One region of the Phytoactinopolyspora mesophila genome, then DNA from elsewhere that is predicted to be linked to it. Evidence: riboswitches for the same ligand, from Rfam matches in the RefSeq annotation. Region 1 holds a riboswitch; each other region holds the start of a gene.

Region 1 (11,558 bases):
GGAAGAAGATGATGTTCTTGGCCTGTTTCTCACCGGCCTTGGCGACAACGACCTCGTGCCCGGCCTCGGCGCGAGCCGTACGTCCACGTGAACGCACGTTCACCCACACCTTGTACTGACCGGGCTCCTCGTAGGAGACACCTTCGTACGTGACTTCGAGGCTGTCCTCCTCGATGCTGGTGCGCACCGGCTCGCCGATCAGGACCGGCGCCGGTCCGTTCGGCCCTTGAACCGAGATGTCGATCCGGGCGGTCTGCGGGTCGACACCGCTCGCCTCTACCCGCAGGTCGAATCGAGCGCCGGCCAAGAACTTCGCGCGGTCGATCGGCAGAATCCGAATCTGTGGTGACGACGGGCGACGCGCCTTGGACGCTGCCGTCCGCGCCGTGTGCGCGTGTGGATCGGCGTCGAGCAGACCTTCCGCCGATGTCCGCTTGACCGCTCGGGTGGGCTGTTCCCTGGTGGCCAGGGCCGAGCCGCCGCCCAGACCCACGATCGCCGCAACCGCTGCGCCCCCGCCACCAGTACGCAGCAATGCTCGCCGGGAAATGCCCGGTTTGTCCAGACCGTCTTGCTGCCGAGGACTCTCACTCACGATATGCCCGCCTCTCGTCGACCGTCCTCAATGACGGTTTTGAGCATGGGCAGTCACATTTCCGTCCCGGTAACGATCACGGCGCCAGCAGCCGCACGGAGCGTGAACAGTGCGTGCCAGGGCTCATCGGCCAGGCAGTGTTGCGCGCACAGCGCGCAGTGGTCACTCGACCGGCCCCGAGACTCTCCGGATGGCGCCTGCACGACGCCGGTAAGCTGCAACGACGCCGCGTTGCGGGGCGAACAGGTAAATGATGAAGAACAGCGTGCCCTGAGACAACACAACAGCGCCACCGGGTGAGACGTCGGCGTAATACGCCACGTAAAGACCGGTGAACGCACACGTCACAGCCAGCGCCGGAGCGATGACGAGCATCCGTTCCATCCGGTTGGTGAGAAGGTACGCGGTGGCGCCCGGGGTGATCACCATCGCCACAACCAAGATCACCCCGACGGCCTGCAACGCGACGACGACGGTCAACGCCAGCAATCCCAGCAGCATGATCTGCATCCGCCGGGGACTGATCCCGATCGTGTGCGCATGATCCGGATCGAAGGCGTACAACGTCAGGTCCCGGTTCCGGAGCAGCAACACAGCGACCGTCACGACCCCCAGGACAACCACCTGGATGATGTCCGCGTCGGATACCCAGAGCACGTTCCCGAACAGAATGTGACCGAAGTCCACGTGGCTGGGCGTCACCGAGATCAGGACCAGCCCGAGCGCGAACAGCGTGGTGAACACCACCCCTATCGCCGCATCCTCCTTCACCCGTGACGTCGCCCGGACGGTACCGATGAGCCAGACCGCGAAGCAGCCGAACACAAAGGCCCCTACCGCGAATGGCGCCCCCACGACGTAGGCCAGGACGACGCCCGGCACCACCGCGTGCGAGACCGCGTCGCCCATCAGTGACCATCCGATGAGCACCAGCCAGCACGACAGGATCGCACATGCCACGCTCGCGACGACGGTGACCAACAAGGCGCGCTGCATCGCCTCCATCTGCCACGGATCCAGCAAGAACTCGATCACGGTCCCCGGCCCCCACCAACCCGGTCAGCGCCGGCAGCGAAGGCCCGGGCCAGGTTCTCCGGGCGCAACACCTCGTCTGGCGTGTCGTGCATCAACACTCGCCGGTAGAGCAGCGCCGCTTCGTCCGCGAGTTCAGGCAGGGCTTGCAGATCATGGGTGGCGATCAGCACCGCGCTGCCATTCTGCGCGCGGTGGCGCAGCAGACTGGAGATCGTCGCTTCCGACTGTTGATCTACTCCTGAGAACGGCTCGTCGAGCAGGAGCAACCGCGCGTCCTGAGCGATGGCCCGTGCTACGAACACGCGCTTGCGCTGCCCGCCCGACAGCTCGCCGATCTGCCGGCCCGCGAGGCTGGTTAGCTCGACCTGTTCCAGGGCGTCGTCGACGGCTGAACGGTCCTCCCGGCCGGCCCGCCGGAGCATAGTCATGCGGCCATACCGGCCCATCAGGACCACGTCGCGAACCCGCAGCGGAAAGCTCCAGTCGACGTTCTCCGACTGTGGGACGTAGGCGATCTGGCCCACTTGCCGGCTCCTCGACGGGTCGGCACCGAAGAGGCGGACGCTGCCCGATTCCGGCCGCACCAAGCCCATGATCACCTTGAATAGCGTCGACTTGCCGGATCCGTTCATCCCGATCAACCCGCAAATCCGCCCCGGCCCCACCACCAGCGACGCCTGTTCCAAGGCCAGCACGCGCCCGTAACGGACCGTGACGTCCTCGATCTCAACCGGCGATCCCATAGCTACCGCCCCTGGCCCGCTTCATCGGTCAGCCCGGCGATGATCGTATCGATGTCGTGCCTGATCAGATCCAGATATGTGGGGACCGGGCCGTCCGGCTCGGACAGCGAGTCGACGTACAGGACGCCGCCGTATTGCGCGCCGGACTGCCGGGCCACCTGCTCGGCAAGGTCATCGCTGATCGTCGACTCGCAGAACACGGCGGGGATCTCGTTGTCCCGCACGAGATCGATGGTGTCGGCCAAGTGCCGGGGTGTCGGGTCGGCGTCGCTGTTGACCGGCCACAGATACGCCTCAGCAAGCCCGGCGTCACGCGCGAGATACGAGAACGCGCCTTCGCACGTGACCAACGCGCGTTGGTGTTCCGGCAGGCCGGCAACTGCCGCCACGAGTTCGTCATGAGCGTCGCGTAGCTCTTCGGCGTATGCGGTGGCGTTCGCGTCGAAGAGCTCGGCGTTGTCCGGGTCGAGTTCGCTCAGCGCCTCGGCGATGTTCTCCACGTAGACGATCGTCTCGAGTGGCGACATCCAGGCGTGCGGGTTCGCGTCCCCGGCATAGTTCCCGGACTGGATGGCCATCACCTCGACGCCCTCGCTGACGACGACGCGTGGCGCGTCGACCCTGGCCATGAAGTCGTCGAACCACAACTCGAGGCCTAGGCCATTCTCGAGGATCAGGTCCGCGTCGGAGACTCGGCGGATGTCGCCCGGAGTGGGTTCGTAGCCGTGAATCTCCGCACCTGGTTTGGTGATCGATTCGACGACGACGGCGTCACCGCCGACGTTGCGCGTGATGTCGGCCAGCACGGTGAACGTCGTCATGACCGTGGGCCGGCCGTCGTCGTCACCGCTCGCGGCCGCTCCGCCCCCACATCCCGCAAGGACCAGACCTGAGACCGCGAGTACGCTCACCCGAAAATAGTAGTTCGGTCGGCCGAACTTAGCTTCCACCACGTCTCCCGTTGCCAATTCGCCGGACGCCCGAGCTGGCTCCAATGTACCGCGCACCACCGGCCATGCTCGCGCCCGGCACGAGGCGAGCAAGAGCCGGGCACCGGCACTCAGGTGGTCGGGTGCTGCTCTGGATGATGCCCCTCCATGGTGCGGTGGGCATCGAAAGGCGAGGACCAGCCCCCGAGAAACATCCGAGCGCCAGCGAGGAACTCCTTCGGGCGGAATCCGAGCCTTTCGCGGGCGAGGAGGGGCATCATCCAGAGCGGCACCCGACTGCCCGATTGCCGGACGTTTTTACCGGACCTTCTTGCGCCCCGATCTTCAGTGTGCCCGCGCGTCGACCTCGTAGCTGGTGTTGATCGACTCGAAGAAATTGACCAGCTGCAGGGTGTCATTCGCCGCCGCCATCCATTTCGCCGGGTTGGCGACCCTGTAGTGAGGCTCGAAGCCCAGCTCCTCCAGACGGCGATCCGCGAGGTACTTCACATACTGGTTGATGTATTCCGCGTTCATGCCGAGTATGCCGCGTGGCAGCAGGTCACGGTTGTACCGTTCTTCCATCGCGACCCCGTCGATGATCATCTGCTTGATCTCGGCGGCGAAGTCCGCCGTCTGCAGGTCGGGGTTCTCATCGAGAACGGTCAAGATGAGGTTGATCCCGAACTTCAGGTGCAGGCTCTCGTCCCGGACGATCCAGTCGACCAGCGAGGCGAAGTTGCGCAAGAGGTTGCGTTGCCGGAAACTCAGCGCGACCATGAAGCCGCTGTAGAACCAGATGCCTTCCAGCACGATGTTGTAAGCGACCAGGTTGCGGACGAAGTCACGCTTGCCCTCGGTCGTGGTGATGTCCAGTTGCTGCTCGGTCATCCGGCGGATGTACCGGACCTCGAACTCTTCCTTTGCCGCCATCGAGGCGACGTTCACGTGTGCCTCGTACGCTTGCTGGCGATCGATCGGGAAGGTCTCGAGCACGTACTCGAAGGCCATGACGTGATTGGCCTCTTCCCACATCTGCTTGGCCAGGTAGAGATGCGCTTCAGCCGCGTTGATGTACGGATAGACGCCGAAGGCGAGGGCCTTGTTGACCAGGAGCTCGTTGGGATTGAAGTAGCTCATCAGGAAGGTCAGGGCATGACGTTCCTCGTCGGACATCTTCTTGAAGTCCGCCAAGTCTTCGCCGAGCTGCACCTCGTGGGGAAACCACGTGTTGGCCACGGCCTGGTTGTACAGCTCATATGCCCACGGGTAGGCGACCGGTTTGAGCAGCAGCCCTTCCTGAATACCGGTACCGAGAATCGTCTGCGTCATAGTTGTGCTCCTCGTCGTAGTAGTCCGGGGTCCTGGCTACTGGCAGGAGTCGCATTCGACACGTTCCTGGGGATCGACCGGGCATGCGACGTCACCGACCACATCCGCTACCTCTTGTTCGACGACTTCCTGTCTTTCGTGCGCAGGCGCCTCCGCGCCGGAACTGGCGTCCTCGGCGGGTCGGCTCACCGCGGAGGCGAAGCCGAACCCGCGACGTCGGCTCGAGCCCGGACCGGCATGTGCACCGGAAGCCACGGCTGACGGCCGCCCCGATCCGGCTACCGGCCCGTGTCCGGTGGCCGTCGCCACCGCGGGCCGCGGACCATGACCACCCGCACCCGGCGAGGTCTCTGCTTTGTTGACTCGCACCGTGCTGAGTTCGGCCGAATGCCGTGGCTTCATGTGCAGGTAATACGTGGTTTTCAGGCCCTTGGCCCACGCCTCGGAGTAGATGTCCACCATGTCGCCGAGGTCACGGGTCTCCAGGTACATATTCCGGCTGATCGCTTGGTCGATCCACTTCTGAGCCCGAGCCGCCACTTCGATAAATGCGTACGGCGACAGCTGGAACGAGGTCTTGTACACAGCCTTGAGATCGTCGGTGACGTCTTTCAAGGCGGACACGTCACCCTGCGCGCGCAGCAGATCTTCCCGAACCGATTCCCAGAGGCCACGCGCTTTGAGGTCGCTCACCAAGTTACGGTTCACCTCGAGGAACTTGCCGGAACTCGTCGCCCGGCTGAAGATCTGCGAAAACTGCGGGTCGAGGCCGGGGGTCGTGCCCGCGACCAATCCGATGGATGCGGTCGGCGCGATTGCCAGCAGGGTCGCATTACGCATGCCGCCACGCACCTTCGTCCGCAACGAGTCCCAGTCCAGCCGCGCCGTGCGGTCCACCGTCAGCGGCCGGCCACGTCGCTTCTCGGTGATCCCCACTGTGTCGAACGGCACCATGCCCTGGCTCCAGCGAGAGCCCTGGAAGTTCGCATAGGCGCCGCGTTCACGAGCCAGGTCGGCACTCGCATCGATGGCGTGCCAGCTCACGAACTCCATCAACCGGTCGATCAGCTCATAGGCCGGTTCGCTCTCATACGACCATCCCAGCCGCTCGACCACATCGGTGAACCCCATGACTCCCAGCCCGACAGCCCGGTTGAGTTCGTTCGACCGTTCAGCCTCCGGCACCGACGAGATCGTGATGTCGATCAGGTTGTCCAGCTGCCGGACCGCGAGCCGGACGCTCTGCCGCAGCCGGTCCCATTCGATGGCGTCGTCGATCGAACCGCCTGGGTCGGGCCGGACGTGCCGGGCCAGGTTGATCGATGCCAGGTTGCACACCGCGACGTTGTCCCGATCCTGCGGCAAGCAGATCTCGGTGCAGAGGTTCGAGAGATGAATGGTCCCGGTGTTGTTGTTCAGAGCCCGGTTATTGATCGTGTCTTTCCAGGTCAGCCACGGATGCGACGTCGTCTGCAAGCTGATCAGGATCGCCTTGAACTGCTCCCGTGCCTTGATCTTCTGATACGTGCGGAGCTCACCGTCCTCAGCAGCGGCAACGTACTGCGCATAACGCCGGGAGAAGTCCGCTCCGTAAAGCTCGGTCAGATCGGGGACCTCGAGCGGATCGAACAGATACCAGTCATCGTCGTCGGCGACTCGCTTCATGAACTCGTCGGAGATCCACACCGCGGTGTTCGCCGTACGGGTGCGCCGATACGGATCTCCGGCGTTCTGCCGGAGGTCGAGGAATTGTGGAAAGTCCAGGTGCCAGTTCTCCATGTAGAAACACAGCGCACCGAACTTCTTGCCGCCGCGAGACACCGCCCGCAAGGTGGAGTCGATCGTGTGCATGAACGGGATCGGTCCCGTCGACGTGGTGTTGTTGCTGCGGATCGGCGACCCTTCAGCTCGAAGTTTGGTGACCGAGAGCCCGATACCGCCGGTGCCTTTCGTCAGCCACATCACGTCACGAACGCTCTTCGCGATGTGATCGATGTCGTCGTGCATCTCCATGACGAAGCAGTTCGACAGCTGCGCGTAGGACGTGCCGGCGTTGACCAGAGTCGATCCGGCAGCGAGATACTCCAGGCGGGACATCTTGTCGTAGAACTCCAGAGCCGACGTCGTCGGGTCGGGCTCGTTGAGTGCCAAGCCCATGGCCACCCGCATCCAGAAGAACTGCGGCACCTCGAGCAGTTCGCCGGCCGGTCCACGTACCAGGTACCTGTTACATATGGTCACGGCACCGATATAGCGGAGGAGGTCGTCGCGGCCAGGATCCAGCGCACTCGCGAGCCGCGACATCTCGAATCGGCTGGCCAGACGGGCGTCGAGCATCCCGGCGGCCACCCCGCTCTGGACGTAACCGGCGAAATGCCGGCGGTGCAGAGCAACCAGCTCATCACCACTCTCGTAGTCGCCCAGAACGCGCTTGTACACGGTCTTGAGCAGCAACCGGCTGGCCACCGTGTCGAAGGCCGGGTCATCCTTGACGTTCTGCAGAGCTACCTGAATGACCGCCTCGTCCAGCTGTTCGCTGGTCACGCCGTCGAAGAGGGTGATCTCCAGCTCCGACTGAAGCTGGGTGACTCGAACTACTCGGTCGTCCAGACCCGTGCTGGCCGCTTCAATGGCCCGGGCGATCTTGTAGCCGTCGTACGGCTCCACCGATCCGTCCCGCTTGACGACGGTGATGTTCATGCGCTCTCCTTGCGAGTTCGTCGTTTCCAGGGTCGTAGAACTCGAGGCAGGGCAAGGGATCGCGACGGCAGATACCGCCGGTGGCAGATTCAGCCGCCGGTAGCTTGGCAGTCTCGTCCCCTGGCCTTCCCTCGAGACCACGGACTGTCGCACCACTGAATGCGACGCGCTGGCAGGTTTTCGGACTCACGGGCGATGACGCCCCTCATACCGAGGACGCCGGCCTACTGACCGTCGCTTCCCAGGCTGGCGGCGTCGCCGATCTCGTGAAGATCGAACGCCTGCCGACCCAGTGCTTCTGACGGGGTTCGTTCCCGTACACCGCTGCGGGGCAGTCCCGGCCTCTCACCGGGTTCCCTGTTGCCGCTCCAACTCTGGATGACCTGAAGCACCAGCTGATCTGACCACACTATCTTGTAGTTACGACGATGCAAGTCACCTATATGTTGTGGCGTGTCGCACGTTGGCGGGAAGTGAGTGCTAGTCGTCCGTTATTCGCTATCGGTTGGATACCCGGCGCCACGAGAATGTCTGCGTACATCACTCACATACGGAGACATTCATGACGCGTACGGCGCCGAGATCGGCCATGATCTGGGCCGCCCTGGGCACGGTCTACATCGTGTGGGGCTCCACCTATCTCGCGATCCGAGTCGTCGTGGATTCCGGCATCCCGCCGTTCCTAGGCATGGGTATCAGATTTCTCATCGCCGGACTGCTACTCCTCGGAATCCTGCTCCTCTTCAGCCGCCGTCCGCGGGTCGAGGGCTCCCGCCCTATCTGGCGCATCTCGGCGCGGGAGTTTCGCGCCACGGCCGTGATGGGTGTACTGCTGCTCGTCCTCGGCAACGGTGTGGTCGCGATCGCCGAGCAGACCGTCCCCAGCGGACTCACCGCGTTGATCATCGGCGCGATCCCCCTGTGGTTCGTACTCCTCAGAGTCCTGGCAGGCGAGCGCCCCGGTTCTCTGACCTGGCTGGGAGTGTTGGTCGGGCTCGGTGGGCTGACCGTCATCAGCCTGTCTCGTGGTGGCATCGACGGCGTCGAGACCTGGGGTGTGCTGCTTCTGTTCTGCGCGACCGTGTCGTGGGCGTTCGGCTCGTTCATCTCGCCACGTCTGGGCCTGCCCCGCAACGGATTCGCCGCCGCCACCTACGAGATGCTCGCGGCGGGCGTCATCTTGGTCACCATCTCGGTTATCACCGGTGAGGCGAGCGGCCTCGACGTCGGCGCTGTACCCGCACGGGGCTGGATCGCCCTGGCATACCTGGTGGTTCTCGGATCGCTGCTCGGGTTCACCGCGTACGTATACGCACTGGCACACGCCCCGTTGTCTCTCGTGGGCACCTACGCGTACGTCAATCCGGTTGTGGCCGTACTACTCGGCTGGGCGATCCTCGCCGAGCCGGTCACCAGCATCGTCGTCGTCGGCGGCGCGTTTCTCGTGGGCGGCGTCGCACTGGTCATGACGTCCGAGAGGACGGCCCGGCCGACACCTGAGGACGACGAGGAGCCCCCGCCGGGACAGGCCGACCTGGCCAGCGAACGCACCGGCTGAGGCCTATCTGCCAGCGAAAGGCTGATCATCCATGCCACGTTCAACCGCACGCTACGTGGCGGTATTGCCGTCCCGCCACGTAGCGTGCTGAGTTGTTCAGTTCAGCGCGAGTTCATGCTCCTGCGCCGGGGCATCGAGCACCACGCCGGCACCGACCGAGTGCATGATCCGCATGGACTGAAGCGCGCGATCATATGCCTCGAGCGCCTCGTCCGTCCGGCCGAGATCCCGGTAGAGATCACCGAGCTCGCGCCAGGCCGCGGCGGCCCGCCGGGACGCACCCATGGCCTCCAGCATGGAGGCCGCCAGAGCACCTTCGCGCGCACTCTGGTCGACGTCACCTTCAGCACGGAGTACCCGAGCGAGAACCAAACGTGCCCGAGCCGCCTCCATCCGCGGCTGGTCATCCAGATCACGCAGGGCCGACTGCGCGGCTTCATGAGCTTCGTCCAGCCGTCCGAGAGTCAGCAGCGCATCCGCGCGAGTGCTGTCCAGGTGCCGGATGTCGTCCACGCCACCCTGCGTGGTGATCTCGCGGCGAACGCTGTCGAGGAGATCAAGGGCCTCAGTGGCCCGGGGTTCGTCTCCCTGCAGGAGTAGCCAGGCGTAAGCCATCCGCAGCCGCGCCAGGTTGCGGCGGTCGTCACCCTCGCCGAACAACGCTAGTGCGCGATCAACCAGATTGAGCGCCTGCGCGAGGTCACCACGGGATTCAGCGATCACGGAGGCGTTCCAGTAGGCAGCTCCCCGGGTGTGAGGCGCGCCCATCTCATCAGCGGCCCGCACCAGCTCGGCCGCGAGCGTCCGCGAACGGACGATGTCACCGCGGCCGTGATAGGCGCTGAGCACCGTGCAACCGAGCCGGACGTATTCGTCGGTGTGCTCCAGCCCCATCTCGCTGGCCGAACGCATTGCTTCCTCGCCGATCTGGATAGCCATGTCGAGGTCGCCCGCGCTCTGGTAGCAGCGAGACATTGCCAACGCGACGTCGAGCCACGGCTGAACCTCGGGCGCCTGCCGGGCCTCGTCGGCCAGCCCACCCAGGAGGTCGATGGCACCCTCGATGTCGCCCTTGCGCTCCAGCGCCTGCGCCTGCCCGAGGCGAGCCTGACGGCTCTGCTCGTCGTTGAGGCCGGGGTCACCGATCAACGCCGTGAAGCCGTCGTATGCGTCGTCGGCCCGGCCGTCGTAAAGCGCCTTCTCGGCCCGGCCAAGAGCCAGGCGGGCACGAGTACGAACCGAGGCGTCGACACCGTCCCGCAGATACTCGACATCAATGCGCAGGCGTTCCGCAATATGCGCCAGCGCGGCAGCAGCGGGCTGACGGCGACCGCTCTCGACGAGCGAAACATAGCTGGGAGACAACATTCCCTCGGCGATATCCGCCTGGGAAAGGCCCAGTTCCACCCGCCGTGTGCGAATACGCTGACCGACGGGCGTTGGGACCGGCGCCTCGTCAAGTGTTGCTTGTGGCTGCTCTGTCATGACACTATTGCACTACAGGTAGTCATTTTTTGCTAGTCCTAGTGACCAGGAGGTCGATCTCGGTGGCCCGTCTCAGGCGCGTACTGGCTGTCACACTCGCGGCACTTACCCTGACGGCGGCTGCTGCAACAGTTGCCGCACCGGCATCTGCTGACACGATCGAGCCCAACTGGCCAACTATGTGCTGCTAGCAGTAGCATTGAAGACGCACGGACGACTAGCTGCGTCTCGCCCCCCGAACGCAGGTATGTCGTCCGTGCCTTTTTGCGCCCTGTGACCTCAGTACTTTCTCACTGACTGTCACCAGTTACTCACACTCAGTGACTATGTCGCATTGCCTATTGCCTGATCCATTCGGCGGCAACCCGGATGACAATGTTGTTGGCTTCAGGCTCGGCAACAGTCACTCGACATCCTTCGCCACTAAAAGGTCGAACGATTATTCCGGATTCCGCACACTTCTGCGCGAATTCGTCCGTTTCGTCACCTAGATCCAGCCAGACGAAGTTGGCCTCGGTGCGAGGAATGTTCCATCCTTGATCCCGCAACGCCACGGCCACCCGGTCTCGCTCCCGCACCAGAGCCTCCACCCGCTCCAACAGGTGCTCTTCCTGCGCCAGGGATGTCACAGCCGCCACCTGGGCCAGTGCCGACACGCCGAACGGCACAGCCGTCTTCCGGAGCGCGTCGGCGATTTCGTCATGGGCGATCGCGAAACCCACCCGCATCCCGGCCAGACCGTAGGCCTTCGAAAAGGTCCGCAGGACACACAGATTCCGATGCCGCCGATACACCTCGAGCCCGTCCGCGGCCTCCGGATCTCGCACGAACTCCCGATAGGCCTCATCCAGAACCACCAGTACGTCCCGTGGCACTCGCTCCAGGAACGCGTCCAGTTCGGATCTGGACACCGCCGGCCCCGTGGGGTTGTTGGGGCTGCAGACCAGCACCAGCCTGGTGCGCTCCGTGATCGCATCGGCCATCGCGTCGAGGTTGTGCCGGGCGTCCTGGTCGAGCGGTACCCGGACCGACGTGGCTCCTGACACTCCGACCACGATCGGATAGGCCTCGAACGAGCGCCAGGCGTAGACCACTTCGTCGCCCTCGGATGCGCACGCCTGCACTATCTGCTGCAGCACACCAACGCTGCCAGTACCGGTGGCAATGTGTTCAGCCGGCAC
Region 2 (7,105 bases), on a different contig from region 1:
CTCCAGCGCCTGGACGGCTCGGTCAGCCTCCACCCGGTTGCCTGAGCTGTGCCGCTGCTGACCAGGCCGGACCGGGACCCGGGAAACGTATGGACCATAGCCGACAACATGATCCGCGGCGGCGAGTTCCACGCTGGCCTCGGGTGTCAGCCAATCCGGGCCGGCCGGCCCGAGTCCGACAACCACGACCTCGCCGCCGTGTGGCCCACTGCTATGGGTGGTACCGGTGCGCGCGTCATCATCGGACACCGTCCGCGCGCCTGACGTCCGTGACGTGTACGCGGGGCTCGGCACCACGGCAAGGGAGAAATAGGGGACGCTGTCCGGATCGACCTCGGCCAGCGGCTGAACACGCTGCTCGCCCCAGGTGGCCCGCTCGATGTAGTACGCCTCGTCCAGCCGGCCGGCCTCTTCCAGAGCGTCCCGCACGGACGGGAAGGTGCGGCCGAGCTTGAGGATCGCGGCCGCGTCCGTCTCTGCTAGGCGCATCGCGAGCTGGGGGGCGGGCATGGTGCCGGGCAGGACGGTGAGTGCTTCCTCGTGCTGGACGAGCGGACGCCCGAGCTCGGCAGCGGCCGCCGTCATTGACGTGACACCGGGTACCGCGTGCGCCTCGTACCGGTGGCAGAGCCGCTCATGCATGTGCATGTAAGAGCCATAGAAGAACGGATCGCCGGCACACAGCACGGCGACGTCGCGCCCCGCGTCGAGGTGTTCGGCGAGCCGCTTCGCGGCGTGCTCATAGAACTCCGCCATCGCGCCGTCGTAGCCGCCAGGATGCTGGGTGCCCTCGGTGGTGACCGGATAGACCAGCGCTTCCTCGATCTGGTCGGCACGCAGATACGGTTCGGCGATCGAGCGCGCGATGCTGCGGCCGTGCCGGGCGCTGTGATAGGCGACGACGTCGGCCGCACCGATGAGCCGGGCAGCCTTGACGGTCACCAGTTCAGGATCGCCTGGACCGAGGCCGATGCCCCAGAGCGTTCCGGGCTTAGACCCCGTTCCTAAACCCCGGCTGGGCTCGCCGGCCCCCGCATCCCGACCGGCGGCGTTCTCGTCAGTCATCGCACAACCCCAGTGCGATTCCTTCCTCGGCCTTGCCGGATCGCGCGCGGATGACCCGCTCGCTCATCCAGCCGGGGTTTAGGAACAGGGTCTTAGGTTCGGCTGGGTCGGTCATTCCGCCTCCTGGGCGATGGCATTGACGGCGGCGGTGGCGATCGCGCTGCCACCCCGCCTCCCGTGCACGGTCAAGTAGGGCGCCGGGGCACGCTTGGCCAGTTCTTCCTTGGACTCGACCGCGCCGACGAAACCGACCGGTACACCGATGATGGCAGCCGGGGCGCCGACGCCCTCATCCAGCAACTCGAAGAGCCGGAACAGCGCGGTGGGGGCGTTGCCGATCGCGACGACGGAGCCGGGCAGCCGATCTCGCCACAGGTCCAGAGCCGCGGCGCTGCGGGTGGTGCCCAGCTCAGCCGCCAGGCTCGGCACCTGCGGGTCGTCGAGCGTGCAGATCACTTCGTTGCCGGCTGGCAACCGGGAACGGGTCACCCCGCTGGCGATCATTTTGGCGTCGGTGAGGATCGGAGCGCCGTCGCGCAACGCGGCCCGGCCGGCGGAGACGACGTCGTCGGTGAAGGCCAGATCGTCGACGAGATCGACCATGCCGCAGGCGTGAATCATGCGCACCGCGACCGTTGACATCTCTGGCGGGAGATCTGTCAGGCGGGCCTCGGCGCGAATAGTCGCGAAGGACCGGCGATAGATCTCCGCGCCGTCGCGGATGTAGTCGTGCATGTTATTCCCTTCTTGCCCTGGTGCCCGGCCCCGGAGGCTCCGGAGTGGTCCACGCCGCTTTGGCGACAGTGGAGGCCAGCGCGTCGAGCGGAACCGGGTCGCCGTCCACGGTGTAGCCGCTACCGGTGGCCACGGCATCGACATGGTCGGATCGTGGCCGCCCGCATCGCCGTTCACATCCGGAGACGTGCACCGCGCTACCGGGCGGAAGCACCGGTAGGAACCGCCGGACGTCAGCCCGCACATCCGCGGCCGACGCGGCGCACCCAGGACTTCCGATGCAGGCCGTGACCCCGAGCGACGCATCGGTGGGATCGAGCAGGAAACCGGCCGCTGTCAGTTCTTCGGCAGCTTTGTCCGCGAGCGTCGCGGACAGCCCTGGCAGGACCGCTGACCGCCACGGCGTGAAGACGACGATGTGCGGCGCGATCTCGGCCAGCAGTTCGACCTGTGCGGCATCCAATGTGCCGAGACTCACGCCGGCGACGATCGCGCGGGCATGACCGGTGTCGTGGGGATGCACGCCCACCGGAGCTGGTTCGGACGAGCCGAAGCGTTTCGGATCGATCCATCCGACGTCGTCGGCGAGCGTCTCGGTCACGGCAGCGGCAAGATGGGTGGTGCCGCCGAGTTCGCGGACGTGCCACGCGCCACTGCCGGCGTCGGCCCGTTGGTCGAGGAACGTGAGCGCGGCGGTCACCATCGCCGGCACAGCGCGGTGCGGAGGCACCCGCAACCCGGTATCGGAACCCGCGAGCAACAACGCGCCGGCCTGATCGTCGAGTGCGCGCCAGCCGACGTCGAGCGCATCTCCGGGCAGGTCGCCACGGCCGTCGTCGAGCCCGAACTGGAAACGGCCGGGCAACTCCGCGAGTCTCGGCTCGGCACGGATCGCCTCGTCGAGGGTGTTCACCATCAACCGGACATCCACGAAACCGCCGCTGATGCCACTCAGCGGCGATGCCAGGATGTTGCGGACTCGTTCATGCGACGACGACGGCAGCAGCCCGACGTCGGCGAGGCGCCGGGCGAGTTCATCCGGGTCGGACAGGCCACGAAGCTGGATGTTGGCGCGTGATGTCAGGTGGAGACGACCGTCTCCCAGCTCGGCGGCGCACTGGCCGAGCGCACGTACCTGGGGAGTGGTCAGCCGGCCACCGGGAACCCGGATCCGGGCCAGCGGGCCGTCCGCGGCAGCATGGGTGGCGAGAGTCCCAGGACAGGCGTCCGCGCGGTTGCGCACCGTCCGGGTCATCACCGACCGCCTTCCATCACCTCGTGGAGTGGTCTTTCCTGTGCCGTGGCCGGTCTCCTGGCTAACGGGGTCTGGCGCCGTCCGGCCTGCCTTCCCAGGCAAACGTGCTGCCCAGTGGCTCCCTCCGCTGAGGGTACGGCCGGGGACTTCCCCGATCACAGTGGCGAGGGCCGCTCCGGTTTAGTACCGGATTCCCGTACACCACGGCAGGCACCACTGTACGGTACGCCCGGTTACCTACCGCCGGAGTGGGCGTGGCGCCGGGGTGGGGCAGGCACACCTATACGAACTGAATGACGCAAATGCCAAGTGTTGGCATCTTCGTCAACCACTTTAGCCAGGTGTGGATCAGGGCGTGCCGGTTGGCGGTGATGCGCCCCCGAGAGCCGGGCGGGGTGATCCTCTCCATGGTGTGGGCAATCCCTCGGCAGGGTTCGGCCCGTACAACGTCTGTCCGAACGATTCCCGGGCGGACGTCACGCTGCGGCCGGCCCGGGCGACCCATGGAGGAACCATGAACAGCCACTTGCGGCGTTCCTTTGCGCTGGCGGGCGTGGCGGCGTTGTTGTCGCTGAGCGCCTGCGGCACCGACGACGATGCGGCGGACACCGAGGCCAACGATGACGTCGCGGCTGAAGGCAACGGCGATGTCGTCGCTGTGACCGAGTCCTCGCTGGGAGAGATTCTCGTTGACGGCGACGGGATGACTTTGTACCTGTTCACCGTCGACGAGCCGGGGGTGAGCAACTGCGACGAGGACTGCCTCGAGGTGTGGCCGCCGATGGAAGGTGAGCCGGAGGCCGGGTCCGGTGTGAACGCGGATCTGCTCGGCAGCACCGAGCACGACGACGGCACCGTCCAGGCCACCTACGGCGACTGGCCGCTGTACTACTACGCGGGCGATGCCGCTCCTGGCGATCTAGATGGTCAAGGGCTGAACGACGTCTGGTTCGTGCTCGACGCGGACGGCAACGCGGTGGAAGGCACCCCGGCCGACGACGCGGAAGACGCGGACGACGATGACGACGACGGCGGCTCTGTCTACTGACTCCTGTGCCGGACGTAACCTAGCGTCCTGCGACTTGAGCCCAATAGCGCTCGCCCTGCAGGACGCAACGTAGCGTCCTGCAGGGAATCGGCTTCAGCGGACGGCGAGGTTCAGAGCGAGCCAGTATGCGTCGAAGTTGCGTAGCCGGTGCCCGTGATGGCCTGCACGCCGCCCTCGTCCCGGATCCGCATGGTCCCGTAGCGGTTGTTGCCCGGGGTGCCGGGGCCGGTGTCGTACCCGGTGTGCGGCTTGTCGGTCCAGCGCGAGTCCAGCGAAGCGAACTGGAACACCGGGAAGCCGCCGCATTCGTTGCCGCCACCGGTGTCGATGTTGAGTTCGTGCCGGTCGCCGGAGATGATGCACATCCGGTCCAGCCAGCCGAGGTCGCCGAACATCTGGACCAGCTCGTCACGTTCGTGAGTGAACCTGGACCACGAGTCGTTCGAGATGCCCATCCACTGCGACGGGTTGAGCCAGATCATGAACTCCGCCTCGGATGTGGCCAGCTCTTCCTCCATCCAGGCCTTCTGTGCGCTGCCGAGCATGGTCTTGGATGGGGTAGTGGAGATCACCGAGATGGGCGAAGAACAGCGGATCGAGCTGTCGGATGGTGTCGAATACCTCGTGGTTCGAGACGCGGCTGGCGTCGAGATTTCCTGCGCAGCTGGCCGCGGCGAACATGTACGACGCCGGCTCGCCCACAGCCGGATGTGTGTGGAAGCGGCCGGTCACGCTGGTGTCGATGGAACCGTCCGTCTCGAGCGCGAACCAGTACTGCGTGTTCGGAGCAAGACCGGTTGCTTCGATCGAGGCGACCTGCTGGGGAGTGGGCGAGACCGGACCGTAGAACTCGGGCCCGGCGAGGCCGGGGTTGTCCGCTACCGCCAGCCGGACACTCGACGCCGCCACCTTGCTGCGCACCCATGCCGTGGCTGGTGTTACCGCCCCCACCCACGTATTGATCACCGACATCGGCTGCTCCTCCGGGATTCGTTGGCGTACTTCAGGCATCGGTGATGGTGGTGAACTCCGTGGGGTGGGTGGTCCACGGCGCGCCACCAGGGGTGATCACCTCGAAGGTCGACTGACTCGAATCGATCGGGTCGGCGAGTACGGTCTCGGTGGTCGCCAGCTTCGCCTGCGGCGGGTGATCGAGGACGATCGCGGTAGACGTGGAACCGGGGGCGGGAAATTCTCCGGCCGAAGAATTCTGCAGGGCCGGCGAAACGGTCGAGCCGGCCACCTGCTTGCCAACAAATACCGCGCCCGCCGCGGCACCAGTACTACTCAGAAAGACTCGTCGGGTCACGGTCTTGCGGTGATTCAATGCGGCCTCCTCGTTCAACCGTGTACCCACGAAAAGCAGCATCAACCCAGGTCAAACTTGCAAACGGTGGGTCCTCGCGGTGCCCGAAGTGACCCTCGCGCTGCCGCTTTCCGCCCTTGAGCGCGACGCTAAATGGCTGAGAAGAACCGGTCAATGCGCGATCGCTAATGCGCGGATAACTGTTCGTTGATAACTCTTTGTTGGCTCCCGCGTACACGAATTCTCCCGGCCTCGGCGGACGGACGCGCAGAAATATGGGAGTCGGTGGGTGGCAGGTCGGCTCGGGCCGGCGAGGGACGCTGGGGCAGTATGGGTGAGTGATCGATGTATCCGATGTGAAAGCCGCTCGCGCCCGGCTCCGTGGCCACATCCGCACCACGCCGGTGTTCGAGATCGACCCGGCGCATGTCGCGCCCGCCGCGCGTGTGTGGTTCAAGCTAGAGCAGCTGCAGCACACCGGGTCGTTCAAGGTCCGGGGCGCGTTCAACCGGATCCGGACGGCTATCGAAGAAGGACAGCTCGTCGTCGGCGGGACCGGTGTCATCGCGGCTTCTGGAGGCAATGCGGGTTTGGCCGTGGCTTATGCCGCCGCCGAGCACGGCGTGACGGCGCAGGTCTACGTGCCGGAGACCGCGCCGCCGGTGAAGGTGAAGAAGCTGCGAGCACTGGGTGCGGATGTACGGCAGGTGGGCACTAAGTACGCCGACGCGTACGAGACCGCTATCCAGCGCGCCGAAGAAACGGATGCGCTGTTCTGCCATGCCTACGACCAGCCCGAAATCTGCGCCGGTCAGGGCACTATCGGCCTCGAGATTGCCGAGCAGACCGGCGGCGCTGCCGACACCGTCCTGGTCGCCGTGGGAGGGGGCGGTCTGCTGGCCGGCATCGCCGCGGCACTCGAAGGCCAGGCCCGCGTCGTTGGTGTCGAGCCTTCCACCGCTCCCACACTGAACACCGCACTCGCCTCCGGAGGTCCGGTGGACGTCGGCGTCTCCGGCGTTGCCGCCGACTCGCTCGGCGCGTCGCGGCTCGGCGGCATCGCGTACGACGTCGCGGTGCGAACCGGGGTGGGTTCGGTGCTCGTGGACGACGCCCACATCGTCGAGGCGCGGCGCCGCCTCTGGACCGACTACCGTATCGTCGTCGAGCACGGTCCGGCGACGGCGGCGGCCGCGTTGTTCAGCGGCGCTTATCAGCCCACAGAGGGCGAGCGGATCGTCGTCGTGCTCTCCGGCGCCAACACTGACCCGTCGGATCTGGTCTGACGCCCGTCGGCCACCGCCGATAGGGCATTCGAGAAGCTGGAGGAACACCAATGTCGGCAAGCCACCAATACGAACTCGTCGTCGAATGGACCGGCAACCGAGGAATCGGGACGTCGGACTACCGCGCGTACGGGCGAGAGCACGACGTGCGCGCCGAAGGAAACGCGACGACGATCTCCGGTTCGGCGGACCCTGCGTTCCGGGGCGACCCGGAACGGTGGAACCCGGAAGAGCTGCTGGTGGCTTCGCTTTCGCAGTGCCACATGTTGTGGTTCCTGCACCTGGCCGCGGTAGCCGGCGTCGTCGTGACGGAGTATGTCGACTCGCCGGTCGGCACCCTGGAAATGGACAAGAAAGGGGGCGGCTCCGGCCAGTTCACCGAGGTGATCCTGAGGCCGTCGGTGACCGTG
Region 3 (11,558 bases), on a different contig from region 1:
ACGGCAGCGCCCGGTTCGGCCAGGAGCACCTGCTCGTCCAGCCCGGCCCAGTCGGCGATGGCGCCACGCAGCCCACGATGCGCCGTCTCGCCGCCGAACACCTGTCGCGCCCGCAACACCGCGAGCACGTCGTTGACCAGTTCGTCGCCTTCCGGCGCGCGGCCGAGCACGTGCAAGCCGTCGCGGATCTGCACGTCCTTGATCTCGCATAGGTACCCGTCGATGTGCAGAACGAAATCGTCGAAGTCGTCCTCGCCGGGCATGTGTTCGGTGTGGAGGTCCCGGTGCAATTCGGCCTGGGTGACCAGCTCCCAGATCTGGTTCCGGACGGTGGGCGCCTTCGCCGGGTCCAGCTCGGCAACCGTCGCATACTCATCCAGGAGCTGCTCCAGCTTCGCCAGGTCGCCGTAGGTGTCGGCGCGGGCCATCGGCGGGATCATGTGGTCGATCAGGACGGCATGGGCTCGCCGCTTGGCCTGGGTGCCCTCGCCGGGATCGTTGACGATGAACGGGTAGATCAGCGGCAGATCGCCCAGGACGGCGTCCGGCGCGGAATCGTCGGACAGGCCGAGCCCCTTGCCGGGCAGCCACTCCAGTGTGCCGTGTTTGCCGAGGTGGACAACCGCGTGCGCGCCGAACCCGCCGTCGGTCACCGATTCCTGTAGCCACCGGTACGCGGCGACGTAGTGGTGGGAAGGCGCGAGGTTGGGGTCGTGGTAGATCGCCACCGGGTTCTCGCCGAAGCCGCGTGGCGGCTGGATCATCAGAACGACGTTGCCGAAGATCAGGCCCGCCAGCGCGATGGACGGCTCGTCGCCGCTGGTGTCGACGTAGAGCTCGCCGGGCGCCTCCCCCCAGGCCGCCACGATGTCCTCGCGCAGTGCCTCCGGGAGGGTCGCGAACCACTGTCGGTACTGCGAGGCGGGGATGCTGGCGGCCGCGCTGGCCAGCTGCTCTTCGGTCAGCCACTCGACGTCGTGCCCGCCCGCCGCGATCAGCTGATGGACCAGTGCGTCGCCTGGCGGAAGGTCCGCGCCGTCCTCACCCGCGCCGCGCCCGAGCGCGTCGAGGTCCAGATCTCCGATGTCGTAGCCGGCCGCGCGCAGGCTGCGTAGCACTTCGACGGCGCTGGCCGGTGTGTCGAGCCCAACGGCGTTTCCGACGCGGGCGTGTTTGGTTGGATAGCTGGACAGCACCAGCGCGATCCGCTTCTGTGCATTGGGGGTGTGCCGGAGCCGGGCGGTGCGCACCGCGATGCCGGCCAGGCGCCGGGCGCGTTCGGGATCGGCGACGTAGTGCGGGACGCCGTCCGCGCCGACCTCCTTGAAAGAGAACGGGACGCCGATGATCCGGCCGTCGAACTCCGGGAGCGCGACCTGAGTGGCCGCATCCATCGGGTTCATGGCGCCGTCGCTTTCGCTCCAGGCTTCCCGGGTGCTGGTCAGGGTGAGGCCCTGCAGCACCGTGACGCCGAGCTCGGTGAAGATGGCCGTGCTCCAGGCGTCGTCGTCCTCACCCGCCGCGGCCTTGCCGGCGACGAGCCCCCCGCTTGCCAGCACCGTGGTGATGACGACGTCGGCGCGGCCGAGCTGTTCGCGAAGACCCGCGTACTCTTCGCGGTCGGCGCCGCGCAGGGTGTCGGTGAAGATCGGTAGCGGGATGCCGCCGACGGCTTCGATCTGTTCGCACAGCGCGTCGATGAAGGCGGTGTTCCCGGAGAGTTCGTGTGAGCGGTAGAACACCACGCCGATCACTGGCTTGCCCGGCTGGACGGGTTCACTGTCCAGGTCAGCGGCCTGTGCGCCGGGTGGCACGTGAATGCCGAAGCGCGGCTGCTCGGCGGGCGGCTCGAAGCCTTCACCGTTGAGCAGGATGGTGTCGCACAGGAACGCCGCCAGCTGCGCGAGGTTGACCGGCCCGCCCGCCACGAGGTAGCGCTGGGTCTCCGTCGCGACGCCGGACGGCACGGTGGACAACGCGTGCAACTGGGCGTCGGGGCTGGATTCGCCGCTGACGACGACGGTGGGGATGCCGGAGGCCCGGACCGCGTCGAGTCCTTCGGGCCAGGCCTCGCGTCCGCCCAGAAGCCGGACCACGGCGACATCGACGTCCTCGAGCAGCGTGGAGACCTGCCCGGCAGGTGTACGCGCTGGGTTGGCGACCATCCAGCGATCGTCCGCGCGGATCGCGGTCAGCAGATCTGTGTCGGCGGTGGACAGCAGCAGAAGGCGGGGCTGGCTCATAGCGTCCTCTCTCGGGCGTTTCCCGCACCCGGATCGGTGGCGACGTCGGGCAGTGTCCTGGCTCCCGGATCGGCGCCGGTTCTTCGGCCTTCCCAGGCGCCCTGTCTTGGACGGAGCACCCAGTGGCCTCATGGTGAGAGCCGACTCCCCGGTCACAGTGGCGGGACCGCCCCGGATTCAGGCGCGAGCGCCCTCACCGGTGTTCCTGCCGTGACGTCGGATGGTCGGTGCCGATCCTATCTGCCGGACGTCGCGGTGCGTCCTGCAGGTTGAGGCCTGGGGCGCTCGGGGCGCAGGACGTTGCGCGGGAGTCGCGGGACGAGTGCTTCTTGCGTCCTGCCGGCTGATGCCCAGGGCACTCGGTCTGCAGGACGCCACACCGCGGGGGAGCTGGGGCGCAGGACGTTGGGCGCGGGTTGTCCACAGATGGGTCGCCGCATCTTGAACGGGCTTGGGCCTGCGGGAAGGGTCACACCCATGCGCTATCCAGACGTTGAACGGCTCGCCGCCGACCAGAGCGGTGTCATCTCCCGACGCCAGCTCTACTCGCTTGGCCTGACGCGGTGGCAGGTCAAGGCCCAGCTGCGGGCTGGCAGGTGGCGCTCACACGGCCGGCAGACCATCGCCGTGCACACCGGAACCCTTGATCAGTCCGCATTGTGGTGGCGTGCCGTCTGGGAGGTTGGCGCCGATGCGGCGCTAGATGGAGTGAGCGCCCTGCAAGCAGCCGGGCTGCGCGGATTCGAGGCACCGGTCCTGCAGGTGTCGGTATCTCGTGGCAGCCGGTACCGCAAGCTGCCGGGCGTGCGGGTCTACGAGACGCGGCGCAGGAAGCCGGACGATGTGCTCGGCCACGGCCTGCCGCGTGTCCGCCCGGAGATCGCTGCCGTGCGAGCGGCACTCTGGGCGGTGACGAACCGCCAGGCTGCTTTGTTGTGGCTGATGCCGATCCAGCAGCGGATCTTTGGTGCAGAAGCGTTGAGTGAAGCGTTCTCGTCGGTCAAACGGCACCGCCGCCGTGCCTTCCTCCGTACGGTCCTGGCTGATCTCGTGAATGGCGTCCAGTCCATGGGCGAGCTGGACTTCGCCCGCATGTGCCGTGCCCGCGGCTTGCCCGAACCGACCCGTCAGGTAGTCCGGCGTGGCCCGAATGGGCGGATCTACCTGGACGTCTACTGGGATCAATGGGGGATTGTCGTGGAGATAGAGGGAGCACAGCACCTGGATCCGGGCATGGCGATCAGCGATGCGCTACGGCAGAACCATCTCTTCGTCCATGGTGACGGGGTGCTGCGCATCCCGGTGATTGGGCTTCGGCTGGAGCCAGACGCGTTCATGAATCAGGTTGCGCGACTGCTGGCTCGCTGCCGGCGTGCCGCTGCCGCCTGAACCCCGCGGGACGCGACTCAACGTCCTGCAGGAGGAGGCCTGGGGTGCACCCTCTGCAGGACGCAACCTGACGTTCTGCAACGCGAGTCAATCGGACAGACGCGAAGTCGGCTCCGGTCGACGCTCCGCGCGCTCCATGTACCTGTTGTGCTCGGGTGCGGTGAAGCCGAACTTGGCGTAGAGATCGTGCCCGTCGGCGGTGTGCAGCATCCATCGCAAGTCGGCGCCGGCACCGTCCTCGATCATCGCCGCCACCAGCGATGCCCCCACGCCCCTGCCGCGGTGGGCGAAGTCGACGAATACGTCGGCCAGGTAGGCGATGGACACGCCGTCGGACAGCGCGCGCGCAAAGCCGACCATTTCCCCGGCTTCCGCGCCGTCCCCGGCCGGCTCGTACGCACCTACGACGCGCCACGCACCATCGATCTGTGCATCGACGATCTCGCGACTGCGCCAACGCCCCCAATACGCGTGTTCGGAGAGGAAACTCCAGACCACCTCGCGGTCGACTCGCGAGGCGTCATCGTCGAACTCGTACCCGGCAAACTTCCGCGTGACTGTCACGACCTGATTTTCTCATTCGCCACCTGCAGGACGTCACGGTAAGTCCTGCACGGCGAGGTCTGGAGCGCACGCCCCGCAGGACGCAAGATAACGTCCTGCAGCGCCGTCAACGCTGGCCGCCGCCGGATGGCTTCAGGCAGCCTGTAGCCGCGCGAACGCCTCCAGGCTGTCCGGCGTCCACGGCCAGACATCGAGTTTTGCCTGGATTTCGCCGACGGTCAGGAACGAGTACCAGTCAACCTCTTCGGCCTGCGGATTGACCAGGGCGTCGCAGCGCACCTCGTAGACCGCGGCCCACCAGGTGAAGTCCGCATCCTCATACAGGAATCGGAGCAGCGGGGTGGGTGCGGGCAGTCCCGAGACCCCGAGTTCCTCCTCGGCTTCGCGATGCGCCGCATCGTCATACGTCTCTCCCGCACGCACAACGCCGCCGACGAACATGTCATACCGTGACGGGAAGATCAGCTTGGACGCGGTCCGGCGGTGCACGAAGATCGCGCCGCCGGCGTTGCGTACCAGGACGAATGTCGACCGATGCCGCAGCCGGTGTGCGTAGGCGTCGGCCCGCCGTGCCTGGCTGACGACGCGGTCGGACTTGTCGACGATGTCGAGTAGCTCGTCCTCGGGGCGTTCTTGCACCACATCGTCATCCAACCAGAGCTACGCCCAGCGGTGCTTCCGTAGGTTCACGTGCAGGACAAGCCCGCCGTCGAACAGGATCGTTGTCGGATCCCGGCATCTTTGGGAGCCCGGGGCGTCGGCTGCCGCGGCCGATGGAGATAGCCTGTGCGGCGTGAAACCGATGATCGTGTGGCTGAACGGAACGTTCGGCGCGGGAAAGACCACGGCAGCCGAGGAGCTCGTCGAGGTGATGCCTGATGCCAGGACGTTCGATCCGGAGTGTGTCGGCTTCATGCTCCGGCGGTTCATCACCGAGCCGGTCGGAGATTTCCAGGATTGGCCGGCGTGGCGCGCGCTGGTGACCGAGACAGCCCATCAGATCCTCCAGCATTATGGCGGGACGCTGGTGGTGCCTATGACGTTGCTGCGGCGCGAATATGCAAACGAGATATTCGCCGGATTACGCGAGCACGGTATCGATGTGCGGCATGTGCTGCTGCACGTCGACGACGACGAGCTGGTGCGGCGCATCGAATCCGACCAGGTCGAATCCGGGGCGCGGGACTGGCGGCTGGAGCATATTTCGCCTTACCGAGACGCGTTGGCCTGGCTGCGAGACGATGCCGCGGTCGTCGACACGACACACATGGCGCCGGTAGACGTGGCGCAGAAGGTCGTCGGCCTGCTCTGATCCCGTCAGGTCTCGGCGCGGCAGTCGGAGGTCAGCGCCGTCAGGTCCGAGTCCGCCAAGGCGGTTTGAGCCGCATCAACCGCGGCCGATGCGGTGGCCCACTCGGACTCGATGACTTCGGCCAGGCTTTCCGCCGCGCGCAGGGCCTGTTCACAGGATTCGGGAAGCGACGTGTCCGTCCCGCCCGCAGTGGCTCCGATGAGCAAGCCGATCGCCAGGCTGAGTATGACCGCCGCGACGGCAAACAGCAGGTTGCGGGGTCGGCTGGTGTGGTCCGAGTCGTTCATAGCGACCTCGTTCCTTCCGGACGCTGACCGGAGTCCTACCAGTTTCCCCCTGATACGCGCGTGTTTGATGGCATTTTCACAACAAACGGTCAGTCTGCCGGGACGCTGGCGGCGGTACGGCCCTGGCGGGGAGTCAAGTCGCTGAAGGTTGCCGACGTCGCGTTGGACCGGGCGCCATCGGCCGCTACCCGTTTGTCGACCAGCACGACCTGACCGATGAACGGTTCGAGGATCCCGGACATCCGGATCGGGGCGGCAATGATCATCTGGAATCCGAACTCGTCGAACGCGGCCAGCGCCTGCTGGGAGAACGCCTCGTCGGACTTGCTGAACGCCTCGTCCAGCATCAACGGAGCGAAATGCGGCCGGCCCTCGGAGTCCGGGTCTGCGAGGTTGTAACTCAGCGCCGCAGCCAGACAGAACGCCACCAGCTTTTCCTGCTCGCCGCCGGAACTCGACGCGGTGTTCCGATACGTCGACACGATGTCGTGATCGGCACCTTTTTCGATGCCGTAGAAGAAGTAGCTGGTCCGGACGTCCAGCACGGCATCCCGCCACCGCCGGGACTCGGCGTCGTCGTCGGTGAAGCGTGTCATCAAGGCACGCACCCGGCGGAATTGCCCCAGCAGCTTCTCCGGGTCACGTCGTGCGGCGGGCGCGTCGCGCAGCAAGGCATCGACGTTGCCCCGGAACTCCTTGACCTCGGCGGGTGGCGTCGCCTGGTAGGCGATTTGGAGGTGGGTTCCCGGATTGAACTCGACGCGGGAAAGCCCCGAGTTGACCATGTCGATCCGGCTCTGGATCTCGTTGGCCGCGTTCTCGATCGCGCGTTGCAAGACGCTGATCGACGGCACCATGTCTTCACTGATCATTTGCTGGAAACGGCCCATCGCATTGGGCAGGCGACGGCGCACGATATCGGCGTGCAAAGCGGCGAAGTCCGCGCCGGAGCGGTCGACGTCTCCGCTGGCGTCGGGCGCGGAATCGGGCCATTCCTCGACGAACCGCTCGATGGCTGACTTCAGCCGCGCGTGTGCGTAGCGGCGGTCGGCTTCGGCCGCGTCTCGTCGTCGTTCGAGCTCTTTGCGGAACGCGACCCGGACCTGGGCGAGGTTGTCGGGCGTGACCGCGAGCTCGAGATCGGCGAACACCTGGTCGAGGTAGGAGCGGTGAGCGTCGTTGCTGGTGCCGTGTGGTTCGGCGGTCTCGTTCTCAAGCATGTTGAGCCAGCTGGTCTGCCGGGCGCGCAGGGCGCTGAGCTTGTTCCGCAGGTCTGAGCGGGCATCGGCAACGGATTGCCACCGTGCCTCGGCTGCGCCGCGGTCGTCTTCGAGCCGCTGCAGGTCGACGTTGTCCGCTCTGAGCTGCTCGATGCGCTCGGCGTAGCCCTGTGCGCTAGCCGTGGCCGACCAGTGGTCGAGCTGCATCCAGCTCGTGAACCCTTCGAGTTGCGTGGCGGCCTCGATGGTGGACTCCACCTGGCGGTAGCGCTGGTCCAGCTCGTCGGCCTCCGCTCGAGCCTGCTTCTCGGCCTCGGCCAGGCGGGCGACCTCGGCTTCCAGGGCCGCAACTTTTGCTCGGATGTCGCCACCGAGGATGTATGACGCCGGATCGGTGAGCGCCCGGCGATCGTCCTTGCGGTAGTGGCTCCCGGGCAGTTTCACGGTGCCGTTCAGGGTGACCGCTGTGCGGTGCTGATCGAGTTCTTCCGAGGTCTGGACGCAGACGTGGTCGAACCTGCCGGCCAGCTGGCCGGCCAGCCACGGGCCGGCGGTGTGGGTCTCGTCGACAGTGAGCTTGCTGGCCAGCGTGCCTGGCTCGGCCCGGTCAGCCGCCGTGCTCTCGGCGGGTACGACGCTGTACTCGACCACGCCGCGCATGTCGTGGTTGTCGATGAACTGCTGAACCGCCCGTTGATGCGCGGCAGGGACCAGCAGCCGCAATCCGAAGGCCCGGAGCACCTTCTCAGCCGCCGGACGCCATTGTTCCTCGGCTTCGTCCACGTCGATGAGTTCCGCCGCGTACGGCAGTTCGGTGACGGCCACGCCCGCGCCGTCGGCGATCATCTCCCGGCGGTCGGCTTCGCGGCGGGGTATCAATGAACGGGATGCCTGTAGCGTCGCAAGCTCGGTGGCCTTGGTCTCATGCTGCTTGCGGGCCTGGCCCGAGGCGGCGAACACGGCATGCCGCCGCGGCTCGATCTCTGCCTTGTCCTGGTGGGCCCGCTCCAGAATGCGGGGGAGCTTCTGCCGCAGCGCGACGAAGGTCTGCTCGTCCTCGGGGCACGGCTCACCGATGCGCTCGACCAGCGTGCGGTACGTGCGGTGGGTCCGCTCGCGCGCCTCCACCTCGCGATTGGCGGCGTCGAGGCGCAGTTTCACTTCCTCCAGGGCTTGACCTTCGCGCCGCAGCTGCTCGTCCAAGGACACGTAGGCCGACTTCGCTTCCTCATAGCGGCGCTCCTGCTCGCCGAGGTCGGCGTCGAGGGACTTGATCTCGTGGTCGAGCGCATCCAGTGCTTCTCGGATCGCCTGCACATGGACGCCGCGCACGTAGTGCTCCATTGGGGCACCCAGCAGAGTCTCGGCGAGGTTGTGGGTCTGCCCTGACTCCCGGTAGGCCGTCCAGCTCTCGGGCACCTCGCGCAGTACCTTCTCCTGTGCGTGCGCCCGGCGGGCCGTTTCGTATGCCTCGTTCAGCGGGGTGAACGCATCCAGCATCTTCTGTGCCGCGTCGAAGGTGCCTGGTTCGTCGAGCATGTTGCCGCGGATGAAGAGGTTCAGGTCACCGACGTTCTTCATCGCCTTCGCCTTGCCCAGAAGGGACAACGCGGTCTTCGAGTTGCCGAGGCCGATGCGTTTGCCGAGTTCTCGCACGTAGGCAGCCTGGCTGTCCGGATAGTGCGCAGGGTGGGTCTGCTTGAACCAGCGGGTATCGAAGTTGCGCTGCGCCCACTCCTCCAGCACGGTGAGGTCGAGGTGGCCGTGGTGCAGCTGGTACATCGTTTTCAGCGATGCGCCGTCGGTTTCGGCACCGGTGAACCACTTGACGACGACGGCGGTGGTGATGGCGTCCACCCCGTCGGCGTAGGTGGCCGCGATCGCCGACCAGGTGGGTTTGCCGCCGCGCAGGTAGCGCACTTTGGACCGGTTGTGCTCGTCGTTGGTCTCCGACCACGCACCTCGCACGTAGTCCGCGACGCTGCGGGTGCCCTGCTTCGCCCCTCGCACGTTCAGGTCGGCCGATGCGTTGAAACGCTGGTCATGGGTCGGTAGGAGCACGGCCGAATGGGCGTCCATCAGAGACGATTTCCCTGACCCGGACGGGCCGGTGAACAACACACCGCGTTCTTCGACGGGAAGGTCCTTGTACCCGTTGAACGTGCCCCAGTTGATCACCTGCAGTCGCACCAGCCGGAACTGGCCGAGGAAGATGGTGCGCTTGCCGATGTCGTCAGTCATTGTTGTCGATCCCATCTGCGACGAGGCCTTCCGGGATCGCCTCGCCACGGGCGATAGCGCGGTACCTCTGTGTCAGGGCTTCCACGCGATCCGCGGTCAGGATCGAGGTGATGGCCCCGTGGATGACATAGCGGTCGGTGCCTTTGACCGGCTTGATGATGGCGGCGTCGTCGAGCGACTTGATGGCGGCGAGGATCTTCTTGTGGAACGACGCTTCGTCGGTGTCGTCGGCGCGCTTGTACGCCATCATGTAGTCGATCATGTCGGTGGATTCGACGACCGGGCTGTCCGGCGCGGCCAGGTACTGCTGGTACAGGTACAACGCAAGGGTGCTGGCGGCGAGGCTGAGCGTCTTGGTGCGCAGCACGGCGCGGCTGTGTGGGCTCGGGTCGTCGGCCTGACGGGTGAAGGCATACCGGTGCTCATGGTTGATCTCGAGGATCAGGCCGAGCTCACACAGGCGGCTGCGCAGCACCTCCTCGTGCTGCAGGATGATCGCCCAGTGCCGGTTGTCCTTCCCGCCCACGTGCGGAGCGGCGACGAGCTCCTGCAACGTCCAGCACACCTCTGGCGGCAGCTGGCTCGTGTCTCCGTCGAAGCGCGGCCCGTGCGTGGTGCTGCCGACCCGGGCGCCCGGTGGACGAGCGGAGTCGTCGAACACGTCTGTGGGATCGAGTGTCGCCGGTGGGACGGCAGTGGCCTCAGCGAACAGGCCGTCGTCGTCAACGTCAGGCATCCATCGCCTCTTCCAGAAGGAACGCTTGTTTCCGCAGGATCCGGTGGCGGGTCATCGGCGCCGCGGGGTCGGCCACCGGCTCGGCGAACACGGCGGAGGGAAGGAAGATGTCGCGCCGGCCCTGCCGGGTGTGGACGCTGGCGCGTACCCGCACCTGAGGATCCACTTCACCCCAGCGCGCGGCGAGCGACCACAAGCCGATGACGTCTCCGGTGCGGGGGCGTTCGAGCTGGTCCAGCACCTCGGACAGGGTGGCCGGACCAGCGCCGGCGCTCAATGTGGTGTTGACCGCCGAGCGCAGGGAGGCCCAGTCGATGGACTCCTGCCCGGTGAGTGTGGCTGGATCGACCGGGAACTCGTCGGCGGGCGAGGTGAGCGGGTCGGGTGGGTCACCGATGCCTTCGTGCATCCGGAGGCGCCCCACTGACGACGTGTCGGCGCTGCTCATCGGGATGGCGAAGCCGGTGTCGCGACCGCCGTGGGTGTGTTGGAACGCCTCTGCGGCCGCCGCCTGGGCCTCGTTGACCAGCACCCGCATGCTGCGGTAGTGCAGAGCGTCTCCTCCGCGCACGAAGTTGTTCATCCGCCGGAACGCCACGGCGCGCGCTTCTTCGACCTCGCGAACCCGGTCCCACATCGCGTCGATGAAACCGGTCAGCGAATCAGCGATGTCGGGTCTGAGGCCCTCGACGTGGGAGACGATCTCGGCGATGTCCGTCTCGAGCTGGGCACGTTGCGACGGTGTGGCGATGAGCGTGGCGAAAGCGCGGAACGCCTGCCCTTCAGCGGCCTCGGAGATGACGTCGTGGCCTTCGAACATCCGGTCCAGCGAATCGGCGAAGGCAGCCGGATCGTCGGCGAGACTTTGGCGGATGAGCGCCGTGGTGTTGGCTTGCATCTGCTCGCCGTAGCGGGCGATGTCGGCGGGGATCCGCTCGATCAGCTGGGTGAGCGCGGTGACCTTGTCGACGAGATCACGCTGGTCCACGTCCTGGGTGGTGTCGTCGTCGAGTGCCTCGCGCTGTGCGGTGAGCATGGCGATCTGATCGTCGAGCGCCTGCCGGCGGGCGGCGGGATCGGGGCTGGCCTCGATGGCGATCTGCCGGATCTCGGCCATGACCATGGAGAGCGCGGATTCGGTCGCGAGGGAGGTGTGCCGCTGCAGGTTGGACATCTGGCGGACGGCCTGGCTCGCGCCGGAGGTCAGCTGGTAGCGCTCGGTGCGGGTGTCAGGATCGATACTGCGCCGGACCCAGCCCTTCTTCGTCCACCGGGTCAGCAGGGTGTCGGCATCCGGGGCGGGGGTGAGGCCGGGTTCGTCGTCCGCGGGCAGGTAACCGCGCATCGGACCAGCCAGGTCAGCGTCGATCTTGGCGGTGAGAGATTCTCCGTCGACGATCCGGCCGTCGCCGAGGTGCGCCGCCATCAGCGCGAGGTGCAGCAGCGCGTCGTTGGAGCGGAGCAGCGACATGGTGACGTCAGCTGCGGCGTTGGCGCGAAACTCCAGCCATAGTTGCTCGGCGCTTCGCTCCTTCCCCCTCACGCTTCGACACCATAATCGATGCC

The links. A riboswitch is a leader RNA that binds a small molecule or an ion and turns the genes downstream of it on or off. The one in region 1 is predicted to bind cobalamin.
Region 2: another riboswitch for cobalamin. It lies ahead of cobG (precorrin-3B synthase); the one in region 1 lies ahead of F7O44_RS23915 (ribonucleoside-diphosphate reductase subunit alpha).
Region 3: another riboswitch for cobalamin. It lies ahead of cobN (cobaltochelatase subunit CobN); the one in region 1 lies ahead of F7O44_RS23915 (ribonucleoside-diphosphate reductase subunit alpha).

What each region holds. Positions count from the first base shown of each region.
Region 1 is NZ_WLZY01000010.1:38,260-49,817, forward strand. It holds gene F7O44_RS23890 (alkaline phosphatase) at 1-595, opposite strand, end outside; gene F7O44_RS23895 (iron chelate uptake ABC transporter family permease subunit) at 758-1,600, opposite strand; gene F7O44_RS23900 (metal ABC transporter ATP-binding protein) at 1,627-2,373, opposite strand; gene F7O44_RS23905 (metal ABC transporter substrate-binding protein) at 2,376-3,284, opposite strand; gene F7O44_RS23910 (ribonucleotide-diphosphate reductase subunit beta) at 3,648-4,634, opposite strand; gene F7O44_RS23915 (ribonucleoside-diphosphate reductase subunit alpha) at 4,671-7,334, opposite strand; cobalamin riboswitch at 7,489-7,745, opposite strand; gene F7O44_RS23920 (EamA family transporter) at 7,897-8,892, shown strand; gene F7O44_RS23925 (helix-turn-helix domain-containing protein) at 8,989-10,377, opposite strand; gene hisC (histidinol-phosphate transaminase) at 10,716-11,558, opposite strand, start outside.
Region 2 is NZ_WLZY01000011.1:62,754-69,858, forward strand. It holds gene F7O44_RS24900 (precorrin-2 C(20)-methyltransferase) at 1-1,065, opposite strand, end outside; gene F7O44_RS31365 (hypothetical protein) at 1,058-1,180, opposite strand; gene F7O44_RS24905 (precorrin-8X methylmutase) at 1,177-1,800, opposite strand; gene cobG (precorrin-3B synthase) at 1,802-3,055, opposite strand; cobalamin riboswitch at 3,086-3,276, opposite strand; gene F7O44_RS24915 (COG4315 family predicted lipoprotein) at 3,570-4,103, shown strand; gene F7O44_RS24920 (hypothetical protein) at 4,214-4,585, opposite strand; gene F7O44_RS30675 (alkaline phosphatase D family protein) at 4,512-5,075, opposite strand; gene F7O44_RS24930 (hypothetical protein) at 5,107-5,460, opposite strand; gene F7O44_RS24935 (serine/threonine dehydratase) at 5,748-6,695, shown strand; gene F7O44_RS24940 (OsmC family protein) at 6,746-7,105, shown strand, end outside.
Region 3 is NZ_WLZY01000011.1:71,656-83,213, forward strand. It holds gene cobN (cobaltochelatase subunit CobN) at 1-2,243, opposite strand, end outside; cobalamin riboswitch at 2,294-2,451, opposite strand; gene F7O44_RS24950 (hypothetical protein) at 2,721-3,632, shown strand; gene F7O44_RS32100 (GNAT family N-acetyltransferase) at 3,720-4,196, opposite strand; gene F7O44_RS24960 (NUDIX domain-containing protein) at 4,329-4,838, opposite strand; gene F7O44_RS24965 (P-loop nucleotide/nucleoside kinase family protein) at 4,999-5,508, shown strand; gene F7O44_RS24970 (hypothetical protein) at 5,514-5,795, opposite strand; gene F7O44_RS24975 (ATP-binding protein) at 5,885-9,256, opposite strand; gene F7O44_RS24980 (DUF4194 domain-containing protein) at 9,249-9,992, opposite strand; gene F7O44_RS24985 (DUF3375 family protein) at 9,985-11,535, opposite strand.